Regions from separate parts of the Mesorhizobium sp. M0772 genome, predicted to be linked through region 1. Evidence: riboswitches for the same ligand, from Rfam matches in the RefSeq annotation. Region 1 holds a riboswitch; the other holds the start of a gene.
The links. A riboswitch is a leader RNA that binds a small molecule or an ion and turns the genes downstream of it on or off. The one in region 1 is predicted to bind cobalamin.
Positions count from the first base shown of each region.

Region 2: another riboswitch for cobalamin. It lies ahead of NKI06_RS05325 (aromatic ring-hydroxylating oxygenase subunit alpha); the one in region 1 lies ahead of NKI06_RS05795 (CbtB domain-containing protein).

Region 1 is NZ_JAMYPB010000006.1:49,285-53,151, reverse strand. Features, by position in the region: gene cobO (cob(I)yrinic acid a,c-diamide adenosyltransferase) at 1-326, opposite strand, end outside; gene cobU (bifunctional adenosylcobinamide kinase/adenosylcobinamide-phosphate guanylyltransferase) at 328-840, opposite strand; gene NKI06_RS05800 (CbtA family protein) at 833-1,636, opposite strand; gene NKI06_RS05795 (CbtB domain-containing protein) at 1,652-1,831, opposite strand; cobalamin riboswitch at 1,868-2,063, opposite strand; gene NKI06_RS05790 (gamma-glutamylcyclotransferase) at 2,131-2,823, opposite strand; gene NKI06_RS05785 (aromatic ring-hydroxylating oxygenase subunit alpha) at 2,959-3,867, shown strand, end outside.
Region 2 is NZ_JAMYPB010000005.1:134,054-137,920, forward strand. Features, by position in the region: gene NKI06_RS05305 (ABC transporter ATP-binding protein) at 1-847, shown strand, start outside; gene NKI06_RS05310 (DUF680 domain-containing protein) at 921-1,154, opposite strand; gene NKI06_RS05315 (DUF680 domain-containing protein) at 1,226-1,429, opposite strand; gene NKI06_RS05320 (DUF680 domain-containing protein) at 1,496-1,702, opposite strand; cobalamin riboswitch at 2,202-2,403, shown strand; gene NKI06_RS05325 (aromatic ring-hydroxylating oxygenase subunit alpha) at 2,521-3,768, shown strand; gene NKI06_RS05330 (FAD-binding oxidoreductase) at 3,806-3,867, shown strand, end outside.

The DNA of each region.
Region 1 (3,867 bases):
TCGCGCTTCAGATCCTGCGTCTCCCAGGTGAAACCCTCGCCCATCGTGTGCCAGACGACACGGTCGCCGAACGCCGCGAAGGCGTCCTTTTCGCCGGTGTGCCATTTGCCCTTGATGAACTGGACGACGCCGACGCGCTTGCCATAGCCGAGCATGCGCAGCGCCAGCCCGAAGGCAGCCGTGGTCTTGCCCTTGCCGGGTCCGGTGTTGACGATCAGCAGCCCCTTCTCGACCGTCTTTTCCGCGACCTCGGCGTCCTGCACCGCCTTGCGCTTGGCCATCTTGGCGCGATGGCGCTCTTCGTCTTTTGTGTCGATATCGGTCATCTCATTTCACCTTGAGCGGCAGCCCCGCCACCATCAGAAGCACCATATCAGCTACGACCGCGATCTGCTGGTTGAGCCGGCCGGCGGCATCGCGGAACCGGCGTGCCAGCGCATTGTCGGGCACAATGCCTTGTCCGACTTCGTTGGAGACCACGAACCACGGTCCGCGCGGCCGCGAAAGCACATCGGCCAGCCGCCGGCACTCCCCCTCCAGATCATGATCGGCCAGCATATGATTGGTCAGCCACAGCGTCAGGCAGTCGACAAGCACCGGCTGGTTGTCCGGCAATGCCTCGATCGCACCTGCAAGATCAAGCGGGGCATCGATGGTCGCCCATCCCTCGCCGCGGCGCGAGCGGTGCTGCGCGATGCGCTCGCGCATTTCGCCGTCATAGGCTTGCGCGGTGGCGATATAAGCCCATGGCGGCGGCAACGCCGTCGCCAAACTTTCGGCATGCACGCTCTTGCCGGAGCGCGCACCGCCGATGATGAAGGTCAAACTGCGATCAGGCAAAGGTGTCGCGCAGGCTGGTCGCGGTGCCGGTGAAGCGCGCGCGCACTATGCCGACAACCGCGCCGAGCACCACCCAGAACACCAGATTGGTCAGCGTCACCGCCACCACGAACTGATGATGCAGGCCCTCCGGGATCGGCGTTACAAAACTGTCAGGCTGCGGCGCGCCGACAATATGCGGGGCGACGATCAGGACGACGGCGAGCACGGTCAGGGGCGCCGACGTGCGGAAGGTGATAAGGGCAAGACCGATCGCCGTTGCCATCACCGTTGCCCACCACCAGATCTGGCGCTGCATGAGATCGGCCGCCGGCATTGCCGGCAGTTCCGGCGGCAGGCCGAGTCCCGGCGCCAGCGTGAAAACGGCAAAGCCGGCCAGACCCCAGAACACGCCCTGGCGCCAGCTGCCGATGCCACCGGCGAACTCGGAAACCGCCACCAGGACCAGCGCGAAGCCGATGCCGGTGACGATATTGGCGACGACACTGAAGGCGAAGCGCTCGAAGCCGTCGGCCGGCGCCCAGCCTTCGTCCTCCGCCGGCGCGGCTGCTTCAGCCGGTGTTGCGCTGCTCACCGCATTTTCCGCCGGCGCGGCGGTGCTCATGGCATTGGTGTCCGTAGCGTTGGCGGCGGGCACCGCGGCATGCTGATGCTCGTGGCCGCCACCAGCCTTTTCGTAGACCTCCGCCTTGAGGATCAGCGGCACGGTGGCGTAGGCCTGCATGCAGGCGAGAGCGACACCGGCCACGAGCCCTGCGATCGCCGCGATGAACACGACGTTGCGAAACAGGTTCATGATGTCAGATCCTCGTCAGTGGCAGGGAAACGCCATCGAATGGCGATAGTCGTGCGCCGCATTGTGGACCGCATCGATGTGCGAGAAACCGACAACGCCGACGACGAAAATGCCCAGAAACGCGCTAAGCACGAGCTGCATGAAGCGCGACTGCGAGGAGACGGAAGCGCCGAGGGAGACGGAAGCGGAATTCATATCTTGTCCTTTCGCCCTCCACCCGAGGGCATCGAAGTCAGTTCCCTGTCGCCGGCAGGTCTCCTGGCTCGCGGATCAGCGCCCTTCCCCACCTTCCCGAAGAAAAAATCCCCAGTGGCTTGGAGAGGACTACCGCACACAGTTGCGGGGGCAGCCACGGCATTGGGCAACAAGTCAGCCCTCACCGCATTCCCTCTTGGTCCCTAACGGAACCGACGACATGCATGACTATAGGCTGAAACGGCCGCATCCGGCAAACCAAATTCCGCCGGCCAACAGCGCGAATGCGCCATGCGGCGTTACGGGTTCAACGCGGTGATCCGTTCGGCAACCAGCCGCTGCAGCCGCCACAGATGGCGATCATGAATGCCGCGCTCTTCAAGGTTTTTCACCGTGTTGTAGAGATAGTCGGCGCCCGACCCCCAGTGCCCGCAGGACGTGGCCAGCCTTTCGACGACCTTGCCCTCGTCGAGCGGGCCGGAATAGGTCAGGCCGTTGCGGTTGATCACGAAGGCCAATGCCCTGAGCGGTCCGGCCTCGCTTGCAAGCTTCAGCATGCGCGGCCGGTAGCTTGTCGGCTTCAGCGTGACTTCGCGCCGGAAAAGCCGGCCCAACTGCTCGCGCCGGTTATTGTCGGTCAGCCGAAAGGCGACGCCCTTGCATTGTCCGCCACGGTCCAGCGCCATCATCAGGCCGGGGCTGACCTTGGTGCCGCGCCAGCGCGTCATGTTCATGCAAAAGGACCGATGCCAGCCGCGCGCCAGCGCAACGCGGTCCTCGACATAATCTATTTCCGGTTTCCAGATCAGCGATCCATAGCCGAACAGCCATAGCGGTTCGCTATCCGGGAGTTCGACCTGCAATTCATCCAGAAGCGCGTCATAGTCGGCTTCATCGAGATGCATCGCGTCCGGATCAGGCCCGGGGTCCCTGATCTCGCGCCAGCAGCGCGCGACCAGCTCCGGCGTAAGCGACATCTGTCGTGCGGCCACGTTCCGAATCCCCCCAATTCCGAATGTCCCATGTCCACGACATGATTATGCGCCGCGCCTGCAACCGGCAATGCGGCACTCTGATTGACAAACGATTTGCCGGGGTGTCGGCTGACGCTTCATAGGAAGCCAGCCATGCATCCCAACCCGAGCGAGCGCGACCCCTATAACGGCCTGAGCCGGGCCGAACCGACGCTACCGTCATCGGCCTATTGGGATAGCGAGGCTTACCAGCGCGATCTCGAGGCCATCTGGTACAAAAGCTGGCTGCTCGTCTGCCGCGAGGCCGATCTTGCCCAGCCTTTGGCATTCAGGACATTCCGCGTCGGCACGCAGGAAATCGTCGTGCTGCGCGACGACACCGGCGAGTTGCGCGCCTTCCACAACACCTGCCGGCATCGCGGCTCGCAGCTTTGCCAGGAAAGCGAGGGCCGGCTGAAAGCGCGGCTCATCACTTGCCCCTACCACGCCTGGTCCTACTCGCTGCGCGGCGATCTCGTGCGCGTTCCCTCGAAATCGCTGCCAGATGGTTTCGACAAGGCCGATCATCCGCTCTACCGGGTGGCGCTGTCGGTGTGGCGCGGTTTTGTCTTTGTGAACCTTCAGCAGGCTGCGGCCGGCGCCGCCGGGACCTCCTTCGATCCCGCATCCGGCGACCTCGCCAACTGGCCGCTGGAAACGCTGGTATCAGGCCATGTCCTGCGCAAGGTGATGAACTGCAACTGGAAGATCTTCTGGGAAAACTTCAACGAGTGCCTGCATTGCCCGGGCGTCCACAAGGACCTGTCTCGGCTGGTGCCGATATACGGCCGCGGCCTGATGAGCCGGCACGACGACCCCGACTGGGTCCGCCATGCCGACAATGACGCACCGGAGTTTTCGGGTGGCCTGCGCGCCGGCGCCGAGACCTGGTCGCGCGACGGACATGCCCATGGCCCGGTCTTCCCGGGCCTGACGCCGGCAGAGAGTGCGGCCGGACAGACCTATGCCACCAGCCTGCCCTCGATGTTCATCGTCGGCCATGTCGATTATGTCAGGACGGTG
Region 2 (3,867 bases), on a different contig from region 1:
CATGACCGTCTACGACAACATGGCCTTCTCGATGAAGATCGGCAAGGAAAGCAAGGCCGAGATCGACAAGCGGGTGCGGCAGGCCGCCGAAATCCTGCAGCTGACCAAATATCTCGACCGCCTGCCCAAGGCGATGTCGGGCGGCCAGCGCCAGCGTGTCGCCATCGGTCGCGCCATCGTGCGCAATCCGAAAGTGTTCCTGTTCGACGAGCCGCTGTCGAATCTCGACGCGGCGCTGCGCGTCGCGACCCGCATCGAGATCGCCAAGCTCAAGGAATCGATGCCTGCCACGACCATGATCTACGTCACCCACGATCAGGTCGAAGCGATGACGCTCGCCGACCGCATCGTCGTGCTGAAGGATGGCCATATCGAGCAGGTCGGCACGCCGATGGACCTCTACAAGAAGCCCGGCAATCTGTTCGTTGCCCAGTTCATCGGCTCGCCGGCCATGAACATCCTGCCGGCGACAATCGACAGGACGGGCAACCCGACAATCGTCAGCCATGTCGGCGGCCGCAAGGCAACGGTGCCGATCGCAACGCCGGCGTCAGCAAAGGGTGCGGCAGTCAGCTTCGGCGTGCGGCCGGAGGATCTGTCGGCCGCCACCGGCGCGGAATATCTTTTCGAGGGCGTGGTGGACTATGTCGAGCAACTCGGCGAGGTGCAGCTTGTCTATGTCGATATCGGCCGCGCTGACCTGCCGTTGGTGACCAAGCTGCCCGGCAATGTCGAGGTCAAGCGCGGGGCAAAGCTGCGACTGACCGCGGATGCCGGGGACCTGCACATCTTCGACGCCGATGGGCACTCCTTCTCGCTCAAGCCGGTGGAAGTGAAGGCGGCTTGAGATAGCTGCGTCGTACAGGCATGAAAAAAGAGCGGCGGGCCCGGCCCGCCGCTCTTTTTTTAAGCTTCGGCTGTTAGTTGTTGCCGAACCGATCCCTGTCGCTGCTCTGAGGAACGAACTTCTGTTGGTCGTTCGACGAGTTCAGCAGCTTGTAGACCGCCGAGTTGGTGCCGGTCGACGAAGTGCGGGTGGTGTCGACGGCAGCGGCCGGCTGGTTGGCGCCATTGGAGCCATAATTGTCGCTGCCGGCAAAGGCAGCGCTCGAAACAGCCAGAACGGCTGCGGTGGCAAGAACGATCTTCTTCATTTTAGTCTCCTGAATTTTTCTGATGCCGCCAGCTGCAGCGGATAAGCCCGCCACGTGCTGGAAACCGGCTTTTAGCGGCCGAAAAGGTTACGGTCGGCACCGTGGGCAGGCGCCTGCTCGGCTGGAGCCGACTTCTCAACCGAAGCCGTATGGCCACTATCGGTCGACGTAATCGCAGGCTGGTTGGCGCCGTTCGAACCGTAGTTGTCGCTGCCGGCGAAAGCGCTGCCGGAGATGGCCAAAACGGCGGCGGCAGCAAGGATGATCTTTTTCATTTCAAATACTCCTGAATTTTTTGGGATCCCGAGAGCGACGGGTTAGCCGCCCTTCTTTGGTCGGGATCAGCGATTGCCGTAGAGGTCGCGGTCGGCGCCCTGAACGACAGGCTGCTTGTCAGCGTGCGCCGGCTTCTGAATGGAAGCCGTATACGAGCTGTCGACCGAGACGGCTGGCTGGTTCGCACCATTGGAACCGTAATTGTCGCTACCGGCGAAGGCGCTGCCGGTGATCGCCAAAACGGCTGCGGCAGTGAGGATGATCTTTTTCATTTTTAGGACTCCAGTTTGTCTGTCCGTCTAGCGGCGTGTCTTGGGAGGAATTCGCGTCGATCGGACAGCCCCGATGTGGGAAAGCCATAGGCTGGTTTCCAATCACGAAGTTGTTCCGTGTGGACCACGGTCCTGCACCTTGAAATTGTGCCAGGAAGTTCCTCTATGGTCATTTATCGCATTGTTTTCAGTCGCTTATGCCGAACCGAGTGGTTCGCTCCGACGTCGGTTTCCGGGCCGTCGTCCACACCGTCCTGCACGCATTGTCAACAGAAACGAACCGTTCGGTTCGATTAGAGATTGCTAATAGTAACTTTTCGATACCGTTGAGCCATTTTTGCCCGCGATCGAACTGGATCGGCAGCGATTCGAAACGGCGATGATGGCGTCGCAAGAAACGTCTCAGCTCTTTGACCGGGGGCGGGGGGCGTAAGCCGCGCGTGTCGCGCCGCATGGATATGATGTCGCTTTCATGCCGACGTCGCGATCGCTGCCGTGATTAGATGATCGCATCTCAGGTGCCGCTTCGTGACGACGCAGCGGAGAATTGGGAAGCCGGTCAGAATCCGGCGCTGCCCCCGCAACGGTGGTGGAGTTCAAGTCGCAACGGGAGACCACTGGGCAAGAGCCTGGGAAGGTGTCGCGATGGTCCGCAAGGACAACTCCAGAGCCCGGAAACCAGCCCGAGATGCCTAGACTCGACTGATCGCGGTGGGCGGTCAAGAGGTGGATAGTGCATGTCCGGCGCCGCGCCGGCCTGCGTCCGATCCTTCCTCCATCACCACCAAGTTCAGTCCTTAAACCACGAGGACAGAACTATGGATACGCGCAACGACATGCTGAGGCTCCTGAACGGCCGCAAGCAAGGCTTTTCGCTGGAACAGCCCTTCTACACCGACCCGGACTATTTCAAGCTCGACATGGAGCTTATCTGGTATCGCGACTGGCTGTTCATCGGCCATGATTGCGAACTGCCGAAGCCCGGCAGCTATATCACCGTGCAGATCGGCGATTATCCGGTGGTGCTGGTCCGCGACCAGAAGGGCAACATCAACGCCTTTCACAATTCCTGCCGCCATCGCGGCAGCCGTGTCTGCAACACTGAGAAGGGCATGGCGGCAAAGCTTGTCTGCCCTTATCACCAGTGGACCTACGAGCTTGACGGCCGGCTGCTGTTTGCCCGCCAGATGGCCGACGGTTTCGACAAGAGCCAGTTCGGCCTGAAGCCCGTCGCCTGCGAGAGCGTCGGCGGCTACATCTTCATCTGCCTGGCGAAAGAACCTGCCGACTTTGCGCCGATGCGCGCCATGATAGAGCCCTACCTCAAGCCGCACCGGCTGAATGAAGCCAAGGTCGCCTTCGAGAGCACCATCATCGAGAAGGGCAACTGGAAGCTGGTCTGGGAAAACAACCGCGAATGCTATCACTGCGCCGGCAATCATCCGGAGCTGTGCAAGACATTCCCCGAAGCGCCGACGGTGACCGGCGTGCAGGGCGCCGACAGCGATCCGGAGATGCTGGCGCACTGGGCGAAATGCGAGGCGGCGGGCCTGCCGAGCAAGTTCCGCATCGATCCGGCCGGGCAATACCGCGCCACCCGCGCGCCGCTGCTGCGCGATGCCGTCAGCTACACGATGTCGGGAAAGCGCGCGGTGACGAAGAACCTGTCCGACACTGTTGCCGCCGACCGCATCGGCACCTTGATGCACTACCACTATCCGACGACCTGGAACCACATCCTGATCGACCATGCGGTCACCTTCCGGGTGCTGCCGATCAGCGCCACGCAAACCGCGGTGACGACCAAGTGGCTGGTGCACAAGGATGCGGTCGAGGGCGTCGACTACAACCTTGAAGAACTGACCCATGTCTGGACCGAGACCAACGACCAGGACCGCCGCATCGTCGAGGAGAACGCCTTCGGCATCCTGTCCCCGGCCTATGAGCCCGGCCCCTATTCGGAGCTGCATGAGGGCGGCGTGATCCAGTTCGTCGAATGGTACGCGGCCTTCATCGGCCCGCGCCTTGCCGAAGGCGGCCGGCCGGCGCTGCGCAGCGTCGCGTGAGCTGGAGCAGGCGAAGAGGGACCAGAGGATGAATGCGATGACGGATCTTGGGCTCTATCGCCATCTCGACCAGATGGCGCCGTGGAACGATAGGCTGCA